DNA from 3 places in the Methylobacterium sp. E-046 genome. Region 3 is predicted to be linked to each of the others. Evidence: predicted binding sites of a transcription regulator. Region 3 holds the regulator's gene; each other region holds the start of a gene.
What was found. The regulator PhoB, encoded in region 3, activates phosphate uptake and scavenging genes when phosphate is short. The targets are predictions, from matches to a motif close to TGTCATNNANCTGTCAT.
Positions count from the first base shown of each region.

Region 1: the regulator PhoB is predicted to act here: its motif matches at 2,234-2,250, upstream of MKK82_RS01565 (Orn/Lys/Arg decarboxylase N-terminal domain-containing protein).
Region 2: the regulator PhoB is predicted to act here: its motif matches at 4,450-4,466, upstream of MKK82_RS21545 (calcineurin-like phosphoesterase C-terminal domain-containing protein).

Region 1 covers NZ_JAKSYP010000034.1:5,979-11,693, forward strand. The annotation lists gene MKK82_RS01555 (hypothetical protein) at 1-609, opposite strand, end outside; gene MKK82_RS01560 (hydroxyacid dehydrogenase) at 965-1,945, shown strand; gene MKK82_RS01565 (Orn/Lys/Arg decarboxylase N-terminal domain-containing protein) at 2,299-4,644, shown strand; gene MKK82_RS01570 (GNAT family N-acetyltransferase) at 4,644-5,222, shown strand; gene MKK82_RS01575 (YceI family protein) at 5,231-5,715, opposite strand, start outside.
Region 2 covers NZ_JAKSYP010000211.1:28,478-34,192, forward strand. The annotation lists gene MKK82_RS21520 (inositol monophosphatase family protein) at 1-495, shown strand, start outside; gene MKK82_RS21525 (AsnC family transcriptional regulator) at 527-763, opposite strand; gene MKK82_RS21530 (cold-shock protein) at 994-1,203, opposite strand; gene MKK82_RS21535 (hypothetical protein) at 1,520-1,909, shown strand; gene MKK82_RS34270 (hypothetical protein) at 1,920-2,123, opposite strand; gene MKK82_RS21545 (calcineurin-like phosphoesterase C-terminal domain-containing protein) at 2,706-4,217, opposite strand; gene MKK82_RS21550 (murein L,D-transpeptidase) at 4,562-5,715, opposite strand, start outside.
Region 3 covers NZ_JAKSYP010000159.1:97,636-103,350, forward strand. The annotation lists gene pstC (phosphate ABC transporter permease subunit PstC) at 1-191, shown strand, start outside; gene pstA (phosphate ABC transporter permease PstA) at 204-1,100, shown strand; gene pstB (phosphate ABC transporter ATP-binding protein PstB) at 1,124-1,939, shown strand; gene phoU (phosphate signaling complex protein PhoU) at 2,056-2,775, shown strand; gene phoB (phosphate regulon transcriptional regulator PhoB) at 2,963-3,658, shown strand; gene MKK82_RS13810 (protein-disulfide reductase DsbD family protein) at 3,670-5,715, opposite strand, start outside.

The sequences.
Region 1 (5,715 bases), on a different contig from region 3:
CCAGTAGCCGAGCAGTTCCGGCCAAGGAGCCGCGCGGTGCTCCCGCCAGACCCGGTAGAGCGGCAGCGCGTGATCGACCTCGGCGGTGCGCAGCAACCGCTTTCCCGAGGTCGCGCAGCGGTGGCGCTGGCGAAGCTTGAGCGACCGCACTTGCGCGTGCGGCGCGATCCAGAACTTCCAGGCGGTGACGCAGGCCGCGTGCCAGCCGGCCCGGGCGTTGGGTGCGCCGCTCCCCCAGAGATCTTGGTGCCAGCCGAACCGATAGACGGGCTGGCCGCAGATGCAGCAGGCGCCGCGGCCGCGGGCGTAGGCCGGATCGCGGAAGGGTGCGGGCGGCGTTCGGAAACTCCCGGATCGCCCCTCCGCGCCGAGCTGCCACGTCCAGCCCTCCGGTGTGCCCGACCGGGCCGCCAGGGCCCGCGCGAGTTGATCCGCGCGGAGGATGTGGGCGCGCCAGTAGCTCTCGACGGCGAGCCGCGGTGTCGGTGGAATTAGCGGACGCGCCAGGGCATGCCGAAGCACGGGGGCCGGGAAGATGGGCGGCAAGGCCCGCTCCAGTCTCGCCCGGGCCTGCACGTTGCGGAGGGTTCGCCAGCTGGATGTCGTCATGCCCGGCCGGTGGTAACCCGCGGCCGCCCGGGACGCGACGGCGCCGATGCAACAGCGATCCGGTTCCGCGGCGGGCAGAGCGACGACGCCGAAATCCGTATGTGGCTGCGCCGCATTCCGGAGCCAGCCTCCGCTCAAGGTTAAGCTTGTGTTTCCCGTGAAACATCGGCCCTCCAATAGGAACGGATCGGCGCGCGCCGCGGGGCCCCGCGCCTGCCTGCCGAGCGTTCCACCGGCCCCTGCACCAAGCAGACCGCCGGGTGAGGCGGTTGCCACCTCGGCGGCGAGCGCCCAAGAGGATTGCGGCAAAGGACTTGCCGCCCCTCGCTCATCATCCGCAAAGGCTGCCTCGCCCGTGATCACCGGTCCGTGCCTCATCGTCCAGCCGATCCACGCGGCGGGCCTCGACCGGCTGCGTGCGGCGGGGTTGGAGCCGCGCCCCGCCAGCGGCACCGACGCCGAGACCCTGGCGCGCGAGGTCGCCGGATGTGTCGCCGTCATTACCCGGAACACCGGCTTTCCGGCCCAGGCCATCGCGGCGGCGCCGGATTTGCGGGTCATCGGCGTGCACGGGACCGGCACCGACCACGTGGCCAAGACGGCGGCCACCGAGGCCGGGATCGTCGTGGTCAACACGCCCGGGGCCAACGCCGTATCGGTGGCCGAGCAGACCCTGGCGCTGATCTTTGCCCTGGCGAAGGCGCTGCCGGGCGCCGACCGCTCGGTCCGGGATGGCGACGACAGCTTCAAGTTCACGGCTCGCCTCGTCGAACTCGCCGGCCTGACCCTCGGCCTCGTCGGCTTCGGGGCGATCGGGCAGGCGACCGCCCGGCTCGGCACCGCCCTGGGCCTGCGGGTGCTGGCCTACGGGCCGAGCCGCCCGGACGCCGATTTCGCCACTGCCGGCGCCCTGCGGGCCCCCTCGGTCGACGCGCTCCTGGCCGAGGCCGACATCGTTTCCCTTCACGTACCGTTGACCCCGGACACCCGCGGGCTGATCGGCCGGGACCAGCTCGCCCGGATGAAGCCGGACGCGTTCCTGATCAACACCAGTCGCGGCGGTCTCATCGACGAGGCCGCCCTGGTCGAAGCCCTGGAGACCGGCACGATCGCGGGCGCCGGTCTCGACGTCTTCGCGCAGGAGCCGCTGCCGGCAGATCACCCCCTGGCCCGCCAGGCGCGGGCGATCCTGACGCCCCATGTCGGCGGCTCCACCGGGGCGGCCCTGATCCGCACCGCCGAGACCGCCGCGGCCCGCGTGGTCGATGTGCTGGCCGGCCGGCGGCCGGGCGGGCTGGTCAATCCGGCTGTCTGGGAGCGGCGCCGCGCGCCGTGATGCCCGGAGGCGGCTTGCCGCCGCGAGCTCTGAAGGGCGCGGCCCCCTCCCGGACCAGAGAGGAGGCCCGCGCCCGATCCCGACAGCGCGGCGCAGCAAGCCTCCCCCGTTCGCTCCTCCATCAAGCCCCTGGCGGGCACGCTCGAGATCCGTGGCGGGAATGCGCGGAGCGGTCGGACCCGCGTGAGCATCGCAGTTCGCGACGGCCGGACCTCCGCGGACGCGCGGGGCTCCTGACCGGCCCAGATCACGCGTTTCGTCCGGACCGCGACCGCCCGCCGCGCGCCGTGTCATGCAATCGTCGCAGACGGGCCGGAAAGCCACCCGCTGCATCCGAGGCCAGAGAGGGCTCCATGGACTTCCACCGCCGCTTCACGGTCCTGATGTGCGCTCCGGCCTTCGACCCGGATGACCTGGAGGGCGCGCGGGTCAACCAGATCGTGGCGGCCGTGGAGCAGCGCGGCTTCGAGGTGGTGCGCGCCCGGCGGGTGGAGGACGCCGCCATCGCGGTGCAGACCGACGCGGCGGTCGGCTGCCTCGTGGTCGACTGGGGCAAGCGCGGCCTCGACGGCAAGGCCGCCGCCCTCATCGACATGATGCGCAAGCGCGGCCTGGAGATGCCGATCGTCATCATGGTCCGCCGCAAGCGGCTGGAGGACATCCCGGTCGAGCTCCTCGACTTCATCGACGGCTACATCTTCCTCGCCGAGGAGACGCCGGAATTCATCGCCCGCGGCCTCGTCAGCCGGGTGACGCAGTACGCCCAGACCCTCAAGACGCCGTTCTTCGGCGCGCTGGTCGACTACGCCGAGAAGGGCAACCAGCTCTGGACCTGCCCGGGCCACAACGGCGGCATCTTCTACAACCGGTCGCCGATCGGCCGGATCTTCGTGGAGCACCTCGGCGAGGCGATCTTCCGCGACGATCTCGACAACTCGGTGCTCGACCTCGGCGACCTCTTGACCCACGAGGGGCCGGCGCTGAAGGCCCAGAAGGAGGCCGCCAAGATCTTCGGGGCGGAGAAGACCTACTTCGTCCTCAACGGCACCTCGGCCTCGAACAAGATCGTCCTGTCCTCCCTGGTGGCCGAGGACGACCTCGTCCTGTTCGACCGCAACAACCACAAGGCGGCCCATCACGGCGCCCTGTTCCTGGGCGGCGGCATCCCGATCTTCCTGGAGACCGACCGCAACGCCTACGGGCTGATCGGACCGATCTTCCACGAGGCCCTGGACGAGACCCGGATCCGGGAGAAGATCCGCCGCAACCCGCTGGTGACCGATCCGGAGGCGTGGCGCCGGGAGCGGCCGTTCCGCGTCGCGGTGATCGAGCAGTGCACCTACGACGGCACGATCTACGACGCCCAGGAGATCCTGGAGAAGATCGGCCACCTCTGCGACTACATCCTGTTTGACGAGGCCTGGGCGGGCTTCATGAAGTTCCACCCGCTCTACGCGCGGCGCTTCGCCATGGGGCTGACCGGCCTCGATGAGACCTCGCCCGGCATCGTCGCCACGCAATCGACCCACAAGCAGCTCGCGAGCTTCTCCCAGGCCTCGCAGATCCACACCCGGGACGGGCACATCCGCGGCCAGACCCGGCGGGTCGAGCACAAGCGGCTGAACGAGAGCTTCCTCGTCCACGCCTCGACGTCGCCCTTCTACCCGCTCTTCGCCTCCCTCGATGTCGGCGCCCAGATGATGAAGGGGCGCTCCGGCATGATCCTGTGGGACGACACGATCCGGCTCGGGATCGAGTGGCGCAAGAAGGTCCGGGCGATCCGGCGCGAGTTCGAGGAGAACGAGCGCGACCCGGCGCGGCGCTGGTTCTTCGATCCCTTCGTGCCGGACGTGACCCGGAACGCCGACGGCGCCGAGGTGCCGTGGGAGAGCGTGCCCACCGACGAGCTCGCCGCGACGCCTCGCCACTGGGAGCTGAAGCCGGGCGCCCGCTGGCACGGCTTCACCCACGTGGCGCCGGGCTACGCCATCACCGACCCGAACAAGCTGACGGTGCTGACCCCCGGCTTCGACCGGCACACGGGGGCCTACGCGGAGCACGGCGTGCCGGCCCCGATCGTGGCGCAATACCTGCGTGAGAACCGGATCGTCGCCGAGAAGAACGACCTGAACTCGCTGCTCTTCCTGCTGACCCCGGGGGTCGAATCCTCCAAGGCCGGCACGCTGATCTCGGGCCTCGTCGCCTTCAAGCGGTACCACGACGACAACGCCCCGCTGGAGGAGGCCATGCCGGAATTCGTCAACCGCCGGCCGAACCGCTACCGCGGCGTGCGCCTGCGCGACCTCTGCAGCGAGCTCCACGCCTTCCACCGGGAGGCCGGCACCTCCGCGCTGCAGCGGCGCCAGTTCGCGCCGGAACACCTGCCCGAGATGGTGATGCCGCCCAAGCGCGCCGCCCAGCTGCTGACCCGCAACAAGGTCGACTACGTGCCGATCGCCGAGGCCGAGGGGCGGATCGCCACCACGCTGATGCTGGTCTACCCGCCGGGCATCGGCACGGTGCTGCCGGGCGAGCGCCTGGACGAGCGCGCCAAGCCGATGCTCGACTATTTCAAGATGTTCGAGGCCTCGGCCAACCTGTTCCCGGGCTTCGAGGCCGAGATCCAGGGCGTCTACCGCGAGGTCGACCCGGACGGGCGGATCCGCTTCCACACCTACGTGGCGCGGGAGGGGGCCTGATGGAGATCGAGGTCGAGGCGCCCGGCCTGCTCCCGTCCCGTGCCTGCCCCGACATCGTCATCCGCGCCTCCTCGGACGCCGATGTCGAGGCGATGGTGGCGATCTACGAGCACCATATCGGCAAGGGCGTGACTGATGTCGGCGTCGCCGAGGAGGACCGGCTGCTCCCCGACGACCTGAAGCGGCGGCGCAAGACCATGCGCAAGAAGCGCCTGCCGCACTTGGTGGCCGACCGGGACGGCGCGGTGGCGGGCTACGCCTACGCGGTGCCGTTCCGGAAGCGCCCGGCCTACCGCTACACCCTCAAGCACTCGATCTACGTGCATCCCGACCACCTCCATGCCGGGATCGGCCGACGGCTCCTGCCGGCCCTGATCGAGGCCTGCGCGGCGGGCGGCTACCGCCAGATGATCGGCTACATCGACGCCGAGAACGCGGCGTCCCTGCGCCTCCACGAGGCCTGCGGGTTCGAGCGGGTCGGCTACCTGCGGGCGGTGGGCTTCAAGTACGGCCACTGGTCGGACAGCGTGATGGTCCAGCGCGCGCTGGGGACGGGGTCGGGGGACCGGCCGGGGTAGCGGGTGGCTCAGTGGCCTGAGGCGGACCGCGCCGTCGCGACGAGGTCGACCTCGACGCCGACATCGAGCGCCACCCACTGGCCCGAGGCCCAGGCCCCCTGCCCGACGCCGAACTCGGTTCGGACGAGACCGACCCGCCCGGTGGCGTGCGCCGCGCCGCCTTCGACGGCCAGGTGGAACGGCAGCGTCACGGGCCGGCTCGTGCCGCGGATCGTCAGCGTCCCGGTGGCAGCGTAGTCGCCCTGCCCCTTGTCGACGAAGCGGGTCGCCTCGAAGCGGGCCGTGCTCGACCCCTTGACGTCGAACCAGTCCTTTTGCGGCAGGGCCTCGTCGCGCTGGACGTCCCCGGTCCGCGCGCTGGCGAGGTCGACCAGCACGGTCGCGTGCCCCGCCTCGGGCTTGGCGGGGTCGAACTCCACCGCGGCCTCGAACCGCTCGAACCGCCCGGTGAACGGGACGCCGACCTGCACGCCCGAGAACCGGATCGCGCTCT
Region 2 (5,715 bases), on a different contig from region 3:
CACCCGGATTGGTCGATCGCGGTGGCGCTGCTGGCCGCCGGTCAGCCGCTGATCGGTTTCGTCCACGCACCCGTGGGCGACGCAGATTATGAGGCCGTCCGCGGTCGCGGAGCGACCCGGAACGGCAAGGCGATCCGGGTCGATGCGCGGGAGAAATTGGCCGGCGCCCGCATCACGGGGCCGAAGCCGATGCTCGACCGATTGGCCGAGGGCGTCGGGTCGGCCTCCGATTTCGAGGTGATCAAGCGGATACCATCCCTCGCCCTCCGGCTCGCCCGGGTCGCGGACGGCAGCGTCGATGTCGGGATGGTCTCCGGTCATGCCCGTGACTGGGATCTCGCCGCCGCGGACCTCGTCTTGCGCGAGGCCGGCGGCGTCGTATGCGGCTTCGACGGCGAGGCAACCCGCTACAATCGTGCCGACCCCGTACACGGCGAGCTGCTCGCCGCACCCTTGGCCCTGCGCGATCCCGTGCTCAAGGCCTGGGATCGCTGAGGACCGCTGTTCCGCTGATGAGCGGCGGCTCTCAGGCCGCCGTCGCGTCGTGGAGCTTCATCGCGGTGGGCGCGAGCCCGAGCCGCTCGGCGAGATGCCAGTGAAGCTCCCGCGGGGAGTGATAATTGTAGGACCGGTCGATCAGGTGACTGATGTCGGCCCGGGTCTGATCCCCGGTATTGGCCCGTGCCAGCTTGCCGACCCGGAAGGTCGGCGCATCGGTGACGGGCGAGCGGACGCCATGGCGCCGCGTGTATTCGAACAACATACGTAAGGTCTTTTCTTTTCTGAGCCGGACGTTGGCGCCGTCCGGTGTCGTTTCTGGAAATTGCCTCCGACGCTGTCACCGTGGACGATGTCGCCCGCCGGGAAGCGTCGGAAGGGGGAACCGCGTCACGCGGCCGGTTCAAAGTCCTTGTCGGCCTTCCCGTTGCGGGGGCGCCCGGTGCACGGTGGCACGGCGGGCGTTCAGCCAGGACCCTCAGCCTCGCAGGTCGATCAAGCCGCCTGTAGGTTGCCGGCGGCGTCCTTGCCGCTGCGCTTGTCGGTGAGGATCTCGTAAGTGACGCGCTGACCTTCGATCAGGTTGCGCATCCCGGCGCTCTCGACGGCCGAGATGTGAACGAACACGTCCTTGCCGCCGTCATCCGGCTGGATGAAGCCGTAGCCCTTGGTCTCGTTGAACCACTTCACAGTACCGGTATTCACGTAGTGTACCTCATTCGTCCATAGGCCATCCGCACGGCACGAGGGCCGCGTGATGCACCACGGTCTTTCTGGGTTGAGCCAGTGCGGCGGGGCGCGAGTCGCTGAACCTGAAGAGCGTCAGCCTCGGTGGGAAAGCCCCCCGAGGACGTATTTAAGCGTCGGCTGCGGCTGCAACAAGGCGCTGGCGGCGTATCTTCTGCGTCGCAGGTGGCCGGAGCCACACCGGCGGTGGGTCGCGCCCCCTGTGATTTCCGGCCGTCGCGATGCATATACGGAATGCGCTCAAGCGGTTAAGGCGTGTGGCTCTGGACGATACATGGCAGGCATCTCGGTCTCGCTGGACGGTGCGAACATCCAGCTCTCCTTCCAGAAGGATGATCAGGCGACGGCGGTGGTGATGGATGCCCGCGCCGCCCGCGCCCTGGTCCGCGCCGTCGGGCAGCTCCTCACCGCGATCGACGACACCGACGAGCCCGACATGGGCGAGGAGATGGGCGACGAGGAGGTGGCCATGCTCGACGTGACGTCGTCGGCCATCGAGATCGGCACCGACGACGAGGGGCAGGCCGTGGTCGCGCTTCAGGCCGGCGCGCTGCCGCCGTTCCAGCTGCGTCTCACCGACGAAGAGGCCCGCCACGTGGTGACGAGCCTCTCCGAAATCCTGAATGCGCCGCGCGACGTTCGCACGTCGCATGGCGGTCACTGATCGGCGCAGATTACATCCGCGTGCCGGGATCTGTCGGCGTACCCGGGAAGATGTCCGGCTCTGAACCGGGGCCGCCCGGCTCGCCGATCCCCGGATCGTTCACCGGATAGGGCGTGCGCGGGCCGGTGGGGCCGATATCCGGCTCTTCTTCGGGTGTCGGCGGCGGGGGCGGCAGATCGCCGGGCGTGGGCTCGGGAAGGCCGGGATTGGCCATGACGCGGCTCCTGATGGGTTGGGGATGGTGACCAACGGACCGCGCTTCCAGGGGTTCCGGGGCCGGCTCCCTGGCGTCTTCCCCGCCCCGGCCGCGGACGAAACGGCGCGTGTCGCCTCCCGCGGCCATGCTGGGCTCGGAGCTTGGCGGTACGCTTGGCCCGATCTCCCTGGAGCCACGATCCTGCCCCTCGCGATGGATGTCGTCTGAGAGGCCGGATCGATCCTCCCCCGCGCCACGCTGTCCGCGGATGGCGCAGGGGACACCGGCGCGGCACTGCTGCCACGCCGGAACAGGTTCCCGCTCCGGGATCAGGACCAGACCGGCAGGGGCGGGGAAACCGCCGTCGGTGCGGATCCGGAGGCCGAGGCAACCGAGGATCGTGCCCTGGCCTCGTTCAGTGCGATCCGCATCGAGGAGGTCAAGGCCGGCGGCCGCCGGCACGCCCGGACGGTCGCGGCCGACCAGAGCACCGTCACGCACCGCATATCCGACGACCGGGACGCCGTCCGCGTGAACGTCATCGAGGGGTTCGCGGAAGGCGGCCACGGTGTCCGCCTTCCGGCAGCCCGACCGGTTCCGTCAGCCGCGCCCCCGCTCGCCGGCGACCTCCAGCACGGCGCTGGCGCGGATCGGGCGGCCGTACTCGTCGACGCCTTCAACCGTGACGCGATGAACGCCCGGTGCGAGGTCGTCCGGCAGCCGCGCCGTCCAGATGTGGGACGACGGTATTGCCTGGACCCAGCCCTTCTTGGTCTCCGGGTAGCGCTGGAACAGCTCGGCGACGAACGGATCCAGGCGACGAGTCCGCGCCAGCGCCTGCGGGGCGCGGCCTCCGATCCGAAGCGTGAGGTGCGTTCGTGGACCGCCGTCGAAAACGTTGACCACCACAGTCGTATCGGCGAGCGCGTCCTGGGCGACCGACGGCCGCAGGCCCTGCAGGGGCCGGGTGTGACGGATCACCTCCACCGCGCCGGCGCGCGCCTCGCTCTCGAACAGGATGCGCATCGTCTCGTCCGGCTGACCCTGCGCCGGGACGTAGCGCGTGGTGTAGTCGTTGCCGCGGATCGACAGCACGTGGAAGCCGTTGGGCGTACCGTCGCGGCTGTCGGCCGATGGGATGCCGGTGCGCGTGTCCGGGCCGCTCCACCATGAGCCCGAGACGGCCGTGAGGACATGGTGGTGGTGGCCCTTGGCCGGATAGTGGTGCTCGGTGGTGTGGGTATGCCCGGCAAGGCTCAGGACCCTGCGCCCGCCCAGCAGATCGAGGAGCGCGGCCCGGTCGGTCGTCGTCCCGCGCGCGTCGTCCGGCGCCGTGTCGGTGAAGAGCGGGATGTGCATGGCGAGCACGATCAGGGCGTCCCGCGGGATCTCGGCCAGGAGGTTGCGGAGGAAGGCGAGGCCGCGCTCGCCGACCCGTCCGCGATAGGTGTTTGCGCCGAGGGGAACCGGCGGACCGAGCCACTCGACATTGTCGAGCAGGACGAACCACGCGCGCCCCTGCTGGAACGCGTAGGTCGGCGACCCGAACACCCGCTTCCAGGTCTCGCGGCTGTAGCGGGCATCCGGGGCCTGCATGTTGAGGTCGTGGTGGCCCGGCAGGCTGTACCAGGGCACGCCGATCTGGCCCACGATGCGGTTGGACCGGCCGTAGAGCGACAGGTCGTCGAACAAAACGTCGCCAGTGGTCAGGCCGAACGCCGCCGGGATCGCCATCGCGCGGGCGACGGCGGTATCCCGCACGTGGTCGAGCTCGGTGCGGCTCTCGGGCTGGGGATCGGTGAACAGGAGGACGTCGAACTCCGTCGGCTCCTCGGTCCGTGTCAGGGTGAAGTCGATCGAGGCCGGCAGCGGTCCGGTCGGGGCGACGCCCCGGTAGCGGAGACCCAGGTCGACCGGCGTTCCGCCGGGCTGATGGACGTAGGAGTGGCGCGGCACGTTGTCGACGTCGCGCGGCAGGGCGTAGTCCGGCGGCTTGATCACGAAGATCGCGCCGTCCCCCTCCAGCGGCAGGCGGTAGCGGCCCTGCGCGTCCGTGCGCACGACCTCGCGCCCGTTGGAGACCAGCACGCCGGGCAGCGGGACGCGGTCCACCCCGGCGAGGCCGGTCGCCCAGACGATCCCGGTGGCCTCCGCGGCCTCCTCCGCCGTCGCGCGCCCCGCGGGCCAGCCCTAGGCCGGCCAGGCCGGCTACGGTCTCCCGCCGGGTGAGGCGTCCGACTCCGGATGCGGTATCACGCGACATGGGCTGCTCCTGCAACGCAACGCAACGCGGCGTCCGGCTGGCGAGCCGATCGCGCTGTCGCCTGCGGCCAAGCAGATCTGTCTGACGGCCGGATGACAGAAGCGATCCGCAACGCGCGAGGCCCGCATCTCGGCGGAGATGCGGGCCTCGGAACGCTGCACCGGAGCGCGGCGCCGTCACGCGGCGGTGAGAATTACTCCTCGTCGCCGGGCTCGAAGCTCTGCGGCACAGGCTCGGCGCTCGCGACGGGAGTCGGGGCACCGATGGTCGACGGCACGTTCACGCCGTCGCGCTTGTAGATGTCGTCCCGGAACTGCACGAGGCCGTCCGGGGTCGACCACGCAGTGATGTAGGTCCAGTAGACTGGCACCGGCTGTGCGATGTTGGCGTCGATGCGCTTGCCGCTCTCGATCGCCTCCTCGACCTGCTGGCGACCCCAGCCGGGCGTGTCCTTGAGGAGCCAAGTGATGTACTCGCGCACGTTCTGGACGCGGACGCAGCCCGAGGAGATGAAGCGGAAATCGTCGCCGAACACACCCTTGGTGTTCGTGTCGTGCATGAACACGCCGTAGGGATTCGGGATGTTGATGCGCACGATGCCCATCGAATTGAAGTCGGCGCCCGAATCCTGCCGGTAGGTATAGCGCGTGCCCTCGTCGGAGAACCAGTTCACCGACTTCGGCGAGATCTCCTGGCCGTTCCCGAGAATGCGGATCTTGTTGTCCGTGAGGTAGTTCGGATCCTTCTGCATCTTCGGGATCAGGTCCTTCTTCACGATGGAAGCCGGGACCGTCCAGGTCGGGTTGAAATTGATCTGCGTCGCCTTGGTGTTCATGATTGGCGACTGGCGGTCGATTTTGCCTACGCCCGCGGCGTGGAGCGTGACGACCTGACCGTTCTCCACCGTCTCCACCAGCGCGGCGGGGATGTTGGTGATGACGAAGCGGCGGCCGAGATCACCCGAATAGGAGCGCAGGCGCACCACGTTGGTCTCCAGCTGACGCAGCCGCACGTCGGCGGTCACGTTCATGGCCTGCTGGGTGGCGAGGCTCATCGTACCGGTCTGGCTCAGGCCGTGGCGGGCCTGGAAGCGCTTCACGCCGGCTGCGACGTAGGAATCGTACACGCCCGAACCACCGGCCGCCTGATCGAGGTCGCCCGTAACGATGAGGCGCTGGCGGACGGCGGCCACGGCCGGGCCGCGTGAGCCGATCCGCAGATGCTCGGCACCGGAGACCGCGCGCCAGCCGCCGCGGGTGACGATGTCCTTGTAGCGATCGACCATCTGCTCGGTCGCCGTCACCGTCTGAGGCGAGAGGATCGGAACGGTCTCGCGCTGGACCTGCA
Region 3 (5,715 bases):
ACGCCAACCGCCTGTCGGCCTCGATCTTCGACCCCAGCTCCACCATCGCGTCGCGGATCGCCAACGAGTTCAACGAGGCGGACGGCCTTCAGCTCAACGCGCTGATGGCCCTCGGCTGCATCCTGTTCGTGATCACCTTCGTGGTGCTCATCATCGCCCGCCTGCTGACGCGCCGCGTCAAGGCCGCCTGAGGAGCCCGAACGATGGACGCGTCCAGCACGATCCCCTCCACCCGGTCCACCGCGCCGCGGCGCGGCCGGGTCCGCCCCGGCCGGCGCATCGCCGACCGGTCCCTGCGCGTCGCCTGCGCCAGCGCCACCTTCGTCGGCGCCCTGGTGCTGGGCTCGATTCTGGTGATGCTGATCGTCGAGGGCGTGCGCGGCTTCACGCCGGCGCTGTTCGCCAATCCGACCCCCGGCCCAGGCTCCGAGGGGGGCGGCATCGCCAACGCGATCCTGGGCAGCCTCGTGCTGACCGGCATCGGCATCGTGATCGCCACGCCGGTCGGCGTGATGGCGGGGACGTTCCTCGCGGAGTACGGCCGCGGCTCGAAGCTGGCGGCGCTCATCCGCTTCCTCAACGACATCCTGCTGTCGGCGCCCTCCATCCTGATCGGCCTGTTCGTCTACACCCTGATGGTGCGGCCGATGGGGACGTATTCGGGCTGGGCCGGCGGCGTGGCGCTGGCGATCATCGCCGTGCCGGTGATCGTGCGCACCACCGAGGACATGCTGCGCCTCGTGCCGGGGACCCTCCGGGAAGCCGGCGCGGCGCTGGGCGCCCCGCCCTCGAAGGTGATCATGAGCGTGACGTGGCGCGCCGCCTCGGCCGGCATCGTGACCGGAATCATCCTGGCGCTGGCGCGCATCGCGGGCGAGACGGCGCCGCTCCTGTTCACGGCGCTCAACAACAATTCCTGGTTCTCGCCCGACCTGATGGGCGGCGTCGCGAACCTGCCGGTGATGATCTACCAGTTCGCGCTGTCACCCTATCCGAACTGGCAAGGCCTGGCCTGGGCCGGGGCGCTGCTGATCACCGGCTCGATCCTGGCGCTGTCGATCGTCGCCCGCTTCGTGATCAAGCCGCAGACCGCGCGCTGAGCCCCCCCTTCGAGGATACGACGATGAACGCCGCCTCCGCGATCCCCACGGTCGAGCTGAACCGGAACCGCGCCGAAGAGAGCCGCCCGGTGCGGATCGCCGTGAAGGACCTGAACTTCTACTACGGCAGCTTCCACGGCCTGAAGGACGTCTCGATCAACTTCAACGACCGGCAGGTCACGGCGCTGATCGGCCCCTCCGGCTGCGGGAAATCCACGCTGCTGCGCTGCTTCAACCGGATCTACAGCCTCTATCCGGAACAGCGGGCCGAGGGCGAGATCCTGCTGGACGGCGAGAACATCCTGGCCTCGTCCGTCGACCTGAACGATCTGCGCTCGCGCATCGGCATGGTGTTCCAGAAGCCGACGCCGTTCCCGATGTCGATCTACGACAACGTCGCCTTCGGCCTGCGCCTCTACGAGAAGCTCCCGAAGGCCGAGCTCGACGTGCGGGTGGAGGAATCCCTGCGCAAGGCCGCCCTCTGGGACGAGGTGAAGGACAAGCTCCGGCAGGCGGGGACCGGCCTCTCGGGCGGCCAGCAGCAGCGCCTGTGCATCGCCCGCACGGTGGCGCAGCGGCCGGAGGTCATCCTGTTCGACGAGCCGACCTCGGCGCTCGACCCGATCTCCACGGGCCGCATCGAGGAGCTGATCGAGCAGCTGCGCGACGAGTTCACCATCGTGATCGTCACCCACAACATGCAGCAGGCGGCGCGGATCTCGCAGTTCACCGCGTTCATGTATCTCGGTCAGCTCGTGGAGTTCGGTCCGACCAACCGGATGTTCATGAATCCGGCGGAGCGGCGCACGCAGGACTACATCACCGGGCGGTTCGGCTGATACGAGCCGGACGCTCCGCCGAACCATACCGGCATTCGCCGCCGCGGCGGCGGGGCGGCGGATCCCCGCCAGACCCCGCGGATCGCGATCCGCGGGCCCTTATCGAAGGATCCACCATGCCCGGCCATATCGTCAGCTCCTACGACACCGACCTGGAGGACCTGCGTCGCTCGATCTCGGAGATGGGCGGCGTGGCCGAGAAGATGACCGCCGAGGCGACCGACGCCCTCGTGCGCCGCGACGACGCGCTCGCCCAGGCGGTGATCCTCGCCGACAAGCGCCTCGACGCGCTCCAGCGGGACATCGAGGAGCGCTCGGTGCTCCTCATCGCCCGGCGCCAGCCGCTGGCGATCGACCTGCGCGAGACCATCTCGGCGATCCGCGTCTCCGGCGACCTGGAGCGGATCGGCGACCTCGCCAAGAACGTCGCCAAGCGCGTCGTGGCGATCTCCGACCACGCGCCGGCGCAGAAGATCGTGCTGGGCGTCCGCCACATGAGCGACCTCGCCGAGGGGCAGCTCAAGGACGTGCTGGACGCCTATGCGAGCCGCGACATCCAGGCGGCCCACGATGTCTGGGAGCGCGACGGCGAGATCGACGCCCTGTACAATTCCCTGTTCCGCGAGCTCCTGACGTACATGATGGAGGATCCGCGCAACATCTCGTTCTGCACGCATCTCCTGTTCTGCGCCAAGAACGTGGAGCGGATCGGCGACCACACGACCAACATCGCCGAGACGATCCACTACCTCGCCACGGGCGAGACGCTGGCGGGCGACCGGCCGAAGAACGATGCATCGAACTACGCGACGGTGGACGGCGGCAAGGCTCCGTAGCCGAACCGCCTCGACACAGGCGCCGCGGCGCGCTCAGTCCTGTCGGGCGGCGCCAGAGAATCGGAGGCTGCGGGTTGAGGCTGAGCGGCGCCTCCCGCAGCCTCCGCCTGAGCGCCCGCTCCGGAGGGAGCCGGCGTCTCCGCAGGCCGAAGGGCGCCGCCTCGTGAACGGGTCATCGAACGTGAGCATGCAAGTCCTGATCGTCGAGGACGAGGAGGCGCTGACCACCCTGCTGCGCTACAACCTCGAGGCCGAGGGCTTCGTCGTGGACTCGGCCGCGCGGGGCGACGACGCGGAGCTGCTCCTGGCCGAGCGGATCCCCGACCTGGTCCTGCTCGACTGGATGCTGCCGGGTCTCTCGGGGATCGAGCTCTGCCGCCGCATCCGGGCGCGCCGCGAGACGGAGCGGCTGCCGGTGATCATGCTCACCGCCCGCGGCGAGGAGGGCGACCGGATCCGGGGGCTGGGGACGGGGGCGGACGACTACATCGTCAAGCCCTTCTCCGTGCCGGAGCTCCTCGCCCGGATCCGCGCGCTGCTGCGCCGGGCCAAGCCCGCCCATGTCTCGGACCGGCTGGCGGCCGGCGACCTCGAACTCGACCGCACCGGACACCGCGTTCGCCGCGGCGGCGAGGAGCTGCATCTCGGGCCCACCGAGTTCCGGCTGCTGGAGTTCCTGATGCTGGCGCCGGGCCGGGTCTTCTCCCGGGAGCAGCTCCTCGACGGCGTCTGGGGGCACGACGTCTACATCGACGAGCGCACCGTGGACGTGCATGTCGGACGCCTGCGCAAGGCGCTGAACGGCCCGCGCCAGCCCGACCCGATCCGCACGGTCCGCGGCTCCGGCTACGCGTTCGACGAGACCTTCTCGCTGGGGGCCTGAGGCGGCCCCGCTCAGCGGACGAGCGCGGCGCTCCGATCCGCGGCGGCCGGCACCGCTTGCAGGGCCGCCAGCACGACCCCCTCGGTGAGGATCTGTGGCAGCACCTGCGGCTCCCCGGTGCCGCTGTAGAGCAGGTAAAGCGGCACGCCGCTGCGCCCGTGCTTCTCCAGCAGGCGGGTAATCTCCGGGTTCTGATTGGTCCAGTCGCCCTTCAGGTAGGTCACGCCGCGCTCGGCCATCGCGGCTCGCACGGCCTTGGTGTTGAGCGAGGTCGCCTCGTTCACCGCGCAGGTGATGCACCACGCCGCGGTCATGTCGACGAAGGCCGGCCGGCGGCCGTTCACCAGGGCATCGAGGCGTGCCTGGGTGAAGGGCTCGATCCCGTCATGCGCGGCCTGCGCGGACGGCGTCGCGCGATCCTGCGGCACGGTCACGGCGAGGCCCGCGACGGCAACGAGGGCCAGCGCCGCGGCGCCCTGCGCGACGCGGCCGGTCCTGGGCGGGGCGGTGCGCCCCAGCTCCCAGGCCCAGGCGGCGAAGCCCACCAGCACGAGGCCGATCAGCGCCGCCAGGAGCCCGCGCGGATCGACCTGCTGCGCCAGCACCCAGACCAGCCACGCCACGGTGGCGTAGACCGGGAAGGCGAGGACCTGCTTCAGCGTCTCCATCCAGGCGCCGGGCCGCGGCAGCGCTCGGAGCGCGGGTGGCCAGAGAGTCAGGACCAGGAAGGGCAGGGCGAGGCCGAGGCCGAGGCTCGCGAAGACGGCGAGGGCCACGGCGGCGCTCTGCGTCAGGGCGAAGCCCACGGCCGAGCCCATGAACGGGGCCGTACAAGGGGTCGCCACCAGGGTCGCGAGGACACCCGTGAAGAACGAGCCGCCGAGACCCGCCCGCCGGGCGAGCCCGTCGCCTAGGCCGGCGAGACGCCCGCCGACCTGGACAACACCCGACAGGCTCAGGCCCATGGCGAAGAGCAGGTAGGCGAGCCCCGCCACCACGAGGGGCGATTGCAGCTGGAAGCCCCAGCCGATCGCCGCGCCCCCGCCCTTGAGGGCGATCAGCACAGCCGCGAGCCCGAGGAAGCTCGCCAGCACGCCGGCCGTGTAGGCAAAGCCGTGCATCCGCAGCCGGGCCGGGCTCTCGCCCGCGTGCCGCACGAGGCCGAGGACCTTGATCGACAGGACCGGGAACACGCAGGGCATCAGGTTGAGGATCAGCCCGCCGATGAAGGCGAAGGCCGCCGCGGTCGCGAGCGTCAGCGCGTCGAGTTCGGCCGCCACCTGCGGGACCGGGGCCGCGGAGGGCGGGATCGACGAGGCCGCCGCGGCGGGCGCCGGCTCGTCGCCGTACGCGAAGGCGAGGCGCCGGGTGCCGGCATCGCCCACCTCCTCGAGGGTGAGCACCCCCGGCAGCGCGCCGGGGACCGCCTCGGCCGGGCTGCTCCGGGCCAGGGTGAGGTGCAGCCCGGTGTCATCGATCGCCGCCACCTGCGCGGCGGCGTTGTCGATCGCGGTCTCGGAATACGGGAAGTACGCGACGTTCCGGATGGCGTCGGCCTTGAGGCCGCCGGCCGCGAAGTCGAGCCGCAGGGTGTCGCCCTGACTGGCGAGGCGCAACGGCCACAAAGCCGGGACCGGCAGGGCCGCGCGGGCACGGGCGAACAGCTCGGCATTGGCCGGATCGGGCTTCGGCTCCCCCACCGGCAGGGTGAGGGCGAGATCGGCCGAGCCGGGGACGCACTCGGTCTCGCAGACGAGGTAGGTCAGCTTGGCCTGGATCCGGACCGGGTCGGCGGGATCGAGGCTCGGCGGCGGCGTGACCGGCACGAGGAGCGTGACCTCACCCTCGTAGCCGTAATTCATCAGCGTGGCGATCGGGATGCGCTCCGGCGCGGGCCACCGGATCGCCCCGGCGTTGAAGCCCGCCGGCAGGGTCCAGGTCACCTCCGGGGGCAGGCCGGAATCCCCGGGATTGCGCCAGTAGACGTGCCAGCCGGGCTTCACCTGCATGCGAACGGCCAGGGTGAAGGGCTGCGCGCCCGCCACCGCGGCGGGCTC